2 regions of the Thalassotalea sp. HSM 43 genome follow, and region 2 is predicted to be linked to the other one. Evidence: predicted binding sites of a transcription regulator. Region 2 holds the regulator's gene; the other holds the start of a gene.
What was found. The regulator NrdR, encoded in region 2, represses ribonucleotide reductase genes. The targets are predictions, from matches to a motif close to AAACACNANATNTNGTGTTT.
Positions count from the first base shown of each region.

Region 1: the regulator NrdR is predicted to act here: its motif matches at 3,032-3,051, upstream of nrdA (class 1a ribonucleoside-diphosphate reductase subunit alpha).

Region 1 covers NZ_CP038493.1:3,612,837-3,618,299, forward strand. Annotated here, with positions in the region: gene E2K93_RS15875 (SLC13 family permease) at 1-52, shown strand, start outside; gene nrdA (class 1a ribonucleoside-diphosphate reductase subunit alpha) at 575-2,845, opposite strand; gene E2K93_RS15885 (HAD family hydrolase) at 3,310-3,993, opposite strand; gene ubiG (bifunctional 2-polyprenyl-6-hydroxyphenol methylase/3-demethylubiquinol 3-O-methyltransferase UbiG) at 4,012-4,725, opposite strand; gene E2K93_RS15895 (hypothetical protein) at 4,844-5,463, opposite strand, start outside.
Region 2 covers NZ_CP038493.1:2,925,847-2,931,309, forward strand. Annotated here, with positions in the region: gene hscA (Fe-S protein assembly chaperone HscA) at 1-197, shown strand, start outside; gene fdx (ISC system 2Fe-2S type ferredoxin) at 200-538, shown strand; gene glyA (serine hydroxymethyltransferase) at 757-2,013, shown strand; gene nrdR (transcriptional regulator NrdR) at 2,109-2,573, shown strand; gene ribD (bifunctional diaminohydroxyphosphoribosylaminopyrimidine deaminase/5-amino-6-(5-phosphoribosylamino)uracil reductase RibD) at 2,594-3,706, shown strand; gene E2K93_RS12720 (riboflavin synthase) at 3,744-4,406, shown strand; gene ribBA (bifunctional 3,4-dihydroxy-2-butanone-4-phosphate synthase/GTP cyclohydrolase II) at 4,411-5,463, shown strand, end outside.

The DNA.
Region 1 (5,463 bases), 690 kb from region 2:
TATCCTGATGTGGATTATCCTATCATTCACGCTTAACTACATGTATTTGTAGGCAGCAACATTAACTTTTTCTATAAGTTAACAAAGCCTCACTAAATAAACGCAAAAAAAAGCCCCACTAAAGAGTGGGGCGAATAATTTGCATTTCAGGGAGGAAAACTATGAAAAGTTAACTGTCTTAAATGTTATACCTTTAGCAAAATAATACCGTTAACCAAATGTAAAAGCCTGCAAGACTTTGTTGTTATAAAGATGTAAAGATTACGTGTTCGCTGTAAATCGTTGTCACGGGCAGGTTTGTATATATAGATATTAACTTTGCTTGACGTGTTTGATTGAAGTGCATGCGCGAGGCGGTTGCGGGCTTGCTGATAACGTTCATTGTTATTGAAGCTATTTGAACTCATGCCTGCGCTGTCGGGTTACTGTGCAGTGGTTTTCAATCACAGTACCCAGTCTTATACATAAAAACTTGCGCATACATGCTCAGGCCTAAAATCTAGCACCTAAAATCGGGCCATAAAAAAAGAGAAGGGCATGCCTTCTCTTTTTATCGATAGATAGCGAGGTAAGATTAAATCTTACATGCACCGCCTTCACAACCATCATCCATATCGCCCTGGCTGTCATCAGCACCATCGCGGGTATTATGGTAATACATGGTTTTAACGCCAAGTTTATAAGCAAGCAATAAGTCTTTAAGGATTTGCTTAACCGGCACTTTACCGTTTTCGAATTTACTTGGGTCGTAGTTGGTGTTTGCAGAAATCGTTTGGTCAACGAATTTTTGCATAATAGCAACCAGTTCAAGATAACCGGTGTTATTTGGAATATTCCAAAGTAACTCGTAGTTGTGTTTCAATCGCTCGTATTCAGGCACAACTTGCTTCAATACACCGTCTTTTGACGCTTTAACTGAAATCAAACCACGTGGCGGTTCAATACCGTTAGTCGCATTCGAAATCTGTGATGAGGTTTCTGACGGCATAAGTGCTGAAACGGTCGAGTTACGCACACCATATTGCTTAATGTTTTCACGCAAACCTTCCCAATCAAGATGCAACGACTCAGAACAGACTTTGTCGACTTCTTTTTTGTAGGTATCAATCGGTAAGATACCTTTAGAAAGTTTGGTTTCGTTAAATAATGGGCAAGCACCTTGCTCTTTCGCTAACTGATTCGACGCTTTAAGCAAGTAATACTGAATCGCTTCGAATGTTCTATGTGTTAGGTTGTTTGCACTACCATTTGAGTAGAACACGCCATTTTTGGCTAAGTAGTATGCGTAGTTAATGACACCAATACCTAAGGTACGACGACCGACAGTGGCATTTAATGCCGCTGGTACTGGGTAGTCTTGATAATCTAATAAGCTATCTAGCGCACGAACCGCTAAATCGGCTAAACCATCAAGTTCGTCTAACGACTCAATTTTACCTAAGTTAAAGGCTGATAGGGTACATAGCGCGATTTCACCATCTGGATCATTAACATGAGCAAGTGGTTTCGTAGGTAGGGCAATTTCCAAACATAAGTTTGATTGACGAACCGGAGCCACTTTTGGATCAAACGGGCTGTGCGTATTACAGTGATCAACGTTTTGCAGGTATATACGACCTGTTGACGCACGTTCTTGTGCAAACAAGGTAAATAGCTCAATGGCTTTAATGCGCTTCTTACGAATAGTTGAATCGTTTTCGTATTTAACGTAAAGCTCTTCGAATAATTCTTGATCTTCAAAGAAAGCGTCGTATAAACCAGGTACGTCTGACGGGCTGAACAAGGTAATGTATTCGCCTTTGATCAAACGCTGATACATGGTTTTGTTAAATTGAACGCCGTAATCTAAATGACGAACACGGTTCTCTTCAACACCACGGTTGTTTTTAAGAACCAATAAGCTTTCAACTTCAAGGTGCCAAAGTGGATAAAACAATGTTGCTGCGCCACCACGTACACCACCTTGTGAACAGCTTTTAACCGCTGTTTGAAAGTGTTTGTAGAATGGAATACAACCAGTATGGAATGCTTCACCGTCGCGAATCGGGCTACCTAGCGCACGAATACGACCGGCATTAATACCAATACCTGCACGTTGTGAAACGTATTTTACAATGGCGCTTGATGTGGCATTAATCGAATCAAGGCTATCACCGGTCTCAATCAATACACATGATGAGAACTGGCGTGTTGGTGTACGTACACCGGCCATAATAGGCGTTGGCAGTGAAATCTTGAATAGCGAAATGGCATCGTAGAAGTCACGTACATAGCGCATACGAGTATCTTGTGGGTACTTAGCAAACAAACACGCTGCAACTAATACATACAAGAACTGGGCACTTTCATAAATCTCGCCGGTAACTCGGTTTTGCACCAAGTATTTACCTTCAAGCTGCTTAACCGCACCATAACTGAAGGTTTTATCACGATCATGGTCTAGGAAAGAGTCCATTTCAGCAAATTCTGCAGGGCTGTAGTCAGCCAGCAAATGCTCATCATACTTACCAAGTTCAACCATTTTTTGAACGTGATCAAATAGCGCTGGCGGCTCATATTGGCCGTAGGCTTTTTTACGTAAATGGAATACCGCTAAGCGAGCAGCCAAGTATTGGTAATCTGGTGTTTCTTCTGAAATTAAATCAGCGGCAGATTTAATGATGGTCTCATGGATATCTTCCGTTTTGATGCCATCGTAAAACTGGATGTGTGACTTAATTTCTACTTGAGATACGGAAACTGATTCTAATCCTTCCGCTGCCCAGTCGATTACCTTGTGGATTTTGTCTAAGTCGATTGGCTCTTTTTCACCGGTACGCTTAGTGACAAAAAGGTTGTTGTTCATGAATGACCTGTCTTTATAGTTTTTATACATAGCTTTGACTTGTATGCAAAGGGCAGTAATACGTGATCTGCTTTCCCTGCTTTTTTATTTGTAGTTATTGTTATTTATTAGCGCTGGCTTGCAGCCACACAGCTTCATGCCGTGTGTATTTTCTACCCTGATTGCACACTTTTACAACAAAAAGCGATGCACAATATGTTGGGGTTTTTAATGTATCTAGTCACAAGATAATGAGGTTTTGACCTTAATGCAACCCCAATAAATAGTGAATAAATTGTGGAAAAATCACTTGCGCTTTCCCGGTTAGTAACAACTTACATTGTGCGCTTTATTTCTAAAGAGAATCGCAAAAAAGCAAGATCTTTTTTTAGCTAAAAAATTTTTTTTAAGATCTTTTTGGTTGTTTTTTGACCTTGTTATACTAAAAACGACTATTCAATTTAAATGCTTTTTAAAACAGTGGGTTACAGGTTTGGGCGATCTTTGGCCTGATCTTCGACAGCAAGAATGTGCAAAGGGTGAGCAACGCAATAATTTGCTTGCCAACTGGCTAATTCTTGTTCGTTTTTAATATAACCCCATTTGGCAATCACGGTCGTCATATCCGCACGTCGACCAGCCTGGATATCGCGCTCTGCATCACCAAAATACCAAATATCTTTGCTGGCCACACCAAGGGCTTCACTGGCCAGTAACATTGGCGCAGGGTCCGGTTTACGTTGTGGTAACGTATCGCCGCTGACATTAATGATCGATTGTTTAAATTCTGGGTACTGCAACATTAATGGATCGGTAAGAAACGCGGGCTTATTTGTTACCACGCCCCAAGGCACATTTTGACGTTCAATGGCATCAATAAGCTCAACGATGCCGTCAAACGGTTTGCTGTGAACGGCAATATTTTCGAGATAGTAATCGAGAAATTCTTGGCGCAATTGCTCGCGGTCAAAATGCACCAGTTGCTCGGCAAAGCCAAGATCGAGCAATGGGTAGACACCATCGGATGCAACCAAGCGATATTGTTCGTATGAGACGTGCTCAAAGCCATATTTATCCATCAAATAATTGAGGCACGCACCTAAGTCTTTTGCGGTATCGAGTAGGGTGCCATCAAGATCAAACAACACGCCTTTAGCTTGGCTTAGCATAGTTTTGGTATCCGTAAGTTATTCGGTAATTTTTTGACAAGCGATAAGATAATTGACATCCAAACCATCGCCTAATTTATGATTCTCGGTCACTGGATTGTAATGAATGCCTGTCGCATCAAAACATTTTAAATTAACATTTTCGGCCCAGCCGATAAGCTCACTCGGTCGAATAAACTTGTCCCAATCGTGGGTGCCATTAGGTACGATTTTTAATACTTTTTCGGCGCCAATTATCGCGAATAAGTAGGATTTGATGGTTTTATTTAATGTAGAAAAAAACACATAACCACCGGGTTTAACCATGTCGCTGCAGGCTTTAACGATTGACGCCGGATCAGGCACATGTTCAAGCATTTCCATACAGGTTACGACATCAAACTGTTCTGGGCATTGTTCGGCTTTTTCTTCAACGGGAATTTTTTGGTAATTGAGGTCAACACCACACTCTAAAGCATGCAGCTTGGCAACATTTAACGGCTCTTCACCCATATCGATACCCGTTACCTTAGCGCCGAGTCGAGCCAGACTTTCAGCGAGAATGCCACCGCCGCAACCAACATCGATAATGTCTAAGTCAAATAAGTCACCAACATGTGACGTTATAAAATTTCGACGTAAAGGATTGATCTGATGTAGTGGTTTGAAATCACCTTGTAAATCCCACCATTGGTGAGCAACGGCTTCAAATTTAGCGATTTCTTCAGGGTTAACGTTTAAAGGTTTTGACATAGGTATAAACAACTTGATGAGAATGATTCGATTCTAGCCCAGGTAAACAATTAATATCAAAGGAAACTTGGTGTTAATTGTGTAATACGGATGATAGTCAATATAGGTTTATCGTCGATTATTGACTATTTTCTGTATCAAAGGATTGATTGTTTACCACTTTTATTCGTTCTCTGGCGTCAGTGAAAAGCTTTGCTAGATAACTGCGATAATCGCGTAGGGTGGCATGACTGCGACGCCACGCAGAGAATACAGACAGTGATTGCGGGTGATTGGCGACATAATCGTAATCTACTTCAAAAGCCAGGCCACGACCACTTGGGTGAGGCAAGGTTTTGCCAATTCGTTGTTGATCTTGTTCATTCCAATCTTGACCATCAAAAATATCGAGCATTTCTTTATCGGTTGTAATCGCACTGTCGATACGAATAAATAGGTTGCGCAATTCGTTATCACGAATAAGAGCAAAGTCACCCGCGGCAATCAGCGCATTGTATCCGCCCATTTCTAACATCAATGGTGGGCGTTGTTTTAAGGTTAATACCGCCCATTTAAAGCGTTCGACTTCCTCGTCATCTTGCGGTTTTTGCTTGATGATTTTGGAAATGGCATACATGCTGTCGTTGACTCGTTCATCATGATGCGCAACTAAGGCATTGGCTTTCTCTATATTAACGCCAAAATCGCGATAGATTTGACTGAGATACTGTTGTTCTTTGGCATTGTCTTTGCGCTGTT
Region 2 (5,463 bases):
GATTACTGTCCGAAGATGAGCTAAATGCCATCAACGGAGCATTAATCGAATTAATTAAAATCAGTCAAGGTGATGATATTGCCGCCATTGAAGCAGCAATTGAGTCGGTTGATAAAGTTACGGCCATATTTGCTGAACGTCGCATGGACTCGTCCATTCGCGAGGCGTTGGCTGGCCATTCGGTAGATGAGGTTTAATCATGCCACAAATTATCTTTCTTCCTCATGAGGAATTATGTCCAGACGGTTTAGCAGTCGAAGCTGATACCGGTGAGACGGTATTAAATGTCGCGCTAAAAAACGACATCCCAGTAGAACACGCTTGTGAAAAAGTGTGTGCCTGTACAACCTGTCATATGATCATCCGTGAAGGTTTTGATTCATTGCAAGAAAGCGATGAACTTGAAGACGATATGCTTGATAAAGCATGGGGCTTAGAGCCTGAATCTCGCTTGGGTTGTCAGGCCATTATTGCCGATGAAGATTTGGTTGTTGAAATACCAAAATACACGGTGAATATGGTGTCTGAAAATCACTAGCTAGCCGGTACGTAAAGCAAACTGTTTATTAAGGCCCGAAAGGGCCTTTATTGTTTGTATTGTTTGTTAAAAAAGGTATTTTTTGTCGAACTTGCCGCTTTCATCACAAAAAGCGCATTTTTTCGCTAAATAAGTCTAAAAAGACCGTGTACAACAACGGTTCATTCGGGCAAAATAAAGCCAATTTTTTTTCTATCCAAATTATCAGAGGAAATTCCATGCTAACTCGTGATATGAACATTGCTGATTTCGATGCAGAATTGTACGAAGCAATGACTAATGAAGTAGAGCGTCAAGAGCATCACATTGAGTTGATCGCGTCTGAAAACTACACCAGTCCGCGCGTTCTTGAAGCACAAGGTTCACAATTAACCAACAAATACGCCGAAGGTTACCCGGGCAAGCGTTACTATGGTGGTTGTGAGTTTGTTGACATCGCAGAAGAGTTAGCCATCAAACGTGCCTGTGAATTATTCGATGCCGATTATGCCAATGTACAACCACACGCTGGTTCGCAAGCAAACTCTGCCGTATTCATGGCATTGTGTACGCCAGGTGCCAAAGTGTTAGGTATGAGCCTTGCACACGGTGGTCACTTGACGCACGGTAGTGGTGTTAACTTCTCTGGTAAATTATACGAACCAATCCAATACGGTTTGCACCCAGAAACTGGCGACATTGACTACGCCGAAGTTGAGCGTTTAGCGGTTGAACACAAGCCAGAAATGATCGTTGCAGGTTTCTCTGCATTCTCTGGTATCGTTGATTGGGCTCGTTTCCGTGAGATCGCTGACAAAGTTGGCGCTTACCTTATGGTTGATATGGCTCACGTTGCTGGTCTTATCGCTGCGGGTCTATACCCGAACCCACTTCCACATGCACACGTTGTTACTACAACGACCCATAAGACTCTTGCCGGTCCTCGTGGTGGTCTTATTCTTTCTGCATGTGGTGATGAAGCTATTTACAAAAAGCTTAACTCAGCGGTATTCCCTGGTGGTCAAGGTGGTCCTTTGATGCACATCATCGCTGCCAAAGCTGTTGCTTTTAAAGAAGCACTTGAGCCTGAATTTAAACAATATCAGCAAAAAGTATTAGATAACGCCAAAACTATGGTTCGTGTTTTACAAGAACGTGGTTACAAGGTGGTATCAAACGGTACTGAAAACCACTTATTGTTGTTAGATCTAATTGACAAAGACATTACTGGTAAAGACGCTGATGCGGCACTAGGTCGTGCGTTTATCACTGTGAATAAGAACTCGGTTCCAAATGACCCGCGTTCACCATTCGTAACCTCTGGTTTGCGTCTAGGTACACCAGCAATCACTCGTCGTGGTTTTGCTGAAGCAGAAACTGCAGAGCTGACCGGTTGGATTTGTGACATTCTTGATGACATCAATAATGAGCAAACAATTGATGCGGTTCGCGAGAAAGTGATCGAGCTTTGTTCTCGTTTCCCTGTTTACGCATAAATTGTCGTAAATCGTGATAAAAAAATGGTCGCACTTTGCGACCATTTTTTATTTTGTTAAAGTGTCGTTATAACTCTAAATAATTCTGGAAAACTATGCATTGTCCGTTCTGTTCCGCTACAGAAACTAAGGTAATTGATTCACGCTTGGTCAGTGATGGCCATCAGGTACGTCGCCGTCGTGAATGTTTGGAATGCCGTGAAAGGTTTACCACCTTTGAAGGGGCTGAACTGGTGATGCCAAGAATCATTAAACGTGATGGTTCAAGAGAACCTTTTAACGAAGACAAATTGCGCAGTGGTTTATTACGTGCATTAGAAAAGCGCCCAGTTAGCATTGAAGAAATTGAAGCGTCAATTAACAAACTTAAGTCAAAATTGCGAGCAACAGGCGAGCGCGAAGTGAGCAGTGAATTGCTCGGTAACATCATTATGGATGAGCTAAAGCTGCTGGATAAGGTCGCTTATGTACGATTTGCCTCTGTCTATCGTTCTTTCGAGGACATTAGAGAGTTTGGCGAAGAGATTGCTCGTTTAGGTGATGATAAAAATTCAGGGTAATAACCTACACTTATCAAATCATGATAGATAGCCACGAATATTACATGCAGTTGGCAATAAAGCTTGCCGACAAAGGACGATACACCACATCACCAAACCCAAGAGTTGGTTGTGTATTGGTGCGCGACTCGGTAATTGTTGGTCAAGGATTCCATGTTAAAGCGGGTCTTGGTCATGCCGAAGTTAACGCCATTAAAGATGCCGGCGATAAAGCCTCCGGCGCAACGGCTTATGTCACCTTAGAGCCTTGCAGTCACTTTGGCCGCACGCCACCGTGCGCGCAAGGTTTGATTGACGCCGGTGTGCGTCAGGTGGTGTTTGGCATGCAGGATCCAAATCCCTTGGTTAGTGGTCGCGGCATTAAGATGCTGCAACAAGCCGGTATTGATTGTATCGGCCCGGTACTTGAACACGCCTCTCAGCAACTTAACCCAGGCTTTATAAAGCGCATGACCCAAGGGTTACCCTTAGTGCGTTGCAAACTCGCCGCAAGCCTTGATGGTAAAACCGCAATGGCCAGTGGTGAAAGTCAATGGATAACCTCACCTGCGGCGCGCCGTGATGTGCAATCTTATCGCGCACAAAGTTGTGCCATCATTAGTGGTGCTGACACGGTAATTACCGACAATGCGCGATTAAATGTACGTTATCAGGAGCTTAGCAACGTTAATGGCTCAAATGATAGCGATTTAAGGCAACCTGTAAGAGTCATCATTGACACAAAGCATCGTTTAACGCCTGATTTAGCGTTATTCTCCATTGATGCACCAATAATTTTAATTCGTACAGAGCTTGAAACTGGGCACAACTGGCCTCATTTTGTTGAACAGATGCAAGTTAAGAAAGCTAATGACTTTGCTGATTTGTCTGATCTGATGCTAAAGCTTGCAGAGCGTGGCTTAAATGAAATCTGGCTCGAAAGCGGACGGCGTTTAGCCGGCGCATTTTTTGCGGCAAATCTGGTTGATGAACTGATCCTGTATCAAGCACCTAAATTGCTATCGGATGATGCGATGGGATTATTGCAGATTCCGGGTTTGAACTCGTTGTCAGCGGCGATAAATCTTAATATCAAAGACATCCGTAAAATAGGCCAGGATGTACGTTTTATTTGCCATATTGTTAAAGACTAATTTAACAGCTTAGTTTCGAAATTTATTAGGAAATAGTATGTTTACCGGAATTATTGAAGCCATAGGATCTATTGCTTCGATTAGCGTTAACTCACAAGGTGCTCGCATTAAAGTTAATGTCGGCAAATTGGATATGAGTGATGTCAAACTGGGCGATTCAATCGCCACCAACGGCATTTGTTTAACTGTGGTTGACTATGACAAACAAAGTTACAGTGCCGATGTTTCTATGGAAACATTAAAGCGAACTGGCTTTGCTCATTATCAAGCTGGCGATAAGGTAAACCTTGAAAAAGCGATGTTACCGACCACCCGATTCGGTGGCCATATTGTCAGTGGGCATGTCGATGGTGTTGCCACCATTCAAAGCATACAGCAAGTTGGCAACGCAACCGAATATTGGCTCGAATTGCCACATAGCCTAAAACAATATGCGGCAGAGAAAGGCTCTATTACTGTTGATGGTACCTCATTGACCATTAACTCAGTTGCAGATAATCAATTTCGCTTAACAATTGTGCCGCATACCATTGAAGAGACTATTATTAGTAGCTATCAAGTTGGTAGCCAGGTGAACCTTGAAGTTGACGTGGTTGCTCGATATTTAGAACGTTTGCTGTTTTGTCAAAATGAATCAGCAAGCAAAACCTCTGGCGTAACAGAAGAATTGCTGATCAACAGCGGTTTTATGAAAGGTTAAATTTATGAAGTTAAATACACCACAAGAAATCATTGAAGATATCAAACAGGGTAAAATGGTTATCTTGATGGATGATGAAGATCGTGAGAACGAAGGCGATTTCATCATGGCAGCAGAAAAAGTAACGCCAGAGGCGATTAACTTTATGGCCACTCATGGTCGTGGTTTGATTTGTATGCCAATGTCACGTGAAAAGTGTGAAAAGCTGAAGTTACCTTTGATGGTTGATAAGAACGACGCTCAGTTTACCACCAACTTTACGGTATCTATTGAAGCCGCTCGCGGTGTCACTACCGGTATTTCCGCTGCGGACCGTGCGACAACAGTACTTGCCGCCTGTGATCCAGAAGCGGACCATCGCTCTATTGTCCAACCTGGGCATATCTTCCCGTTAATCGCCAAAGACGGTGGCGTATTAAATCGTGCAGGGCACACCGAAGCCGGTGTTGATTTGGCTCGCATGGCTGGTTACGAATCTGCGGCGGTGATTGTTGAAATTCTTAATGAAGACGGCACCATGGCACGTCGCCCAGACTTAGAAGTCATCGCCGAAAAGCATGATGTGAAGATGGGTACCATTGCCGACCTTATCGAATATCGTAATGAGACTGAAACCACCATCAGTCGCGTTAGTGAGTGCAAACTGCCAACTCAATACGGTGAGTTTGACCTTGTTGCATTTACCGATACCATCGATGGCATGACACATTTTGCACTAAGCAAAGGTGAGATCAATGCCGATCAGCCAACGTTAGTGCGTGTTCATCTTGAAAACACCTTCCGTGATTTACTGTTCTCTACCAGAGACAGCAAAAATACCTGGCCAATTCACAATGCGTTAGAAAAAATTGGCAACGAAGGCGGTGTATTGGTATTGCTTGGTAAACATGAATCGCCGCAACAGTTGCTTGAGCAAGTGAAGAAATATGCGATTCAAGATTCAGGCGAAGAAGTCAATGAGATTATCAAACACGTTGGTTCACGCAATGTCGGTGTCGGATCACAAATTCTGGCTAATTTAGGTGTTGGCAAAATGCGCTTATTAACGTCGCAAACC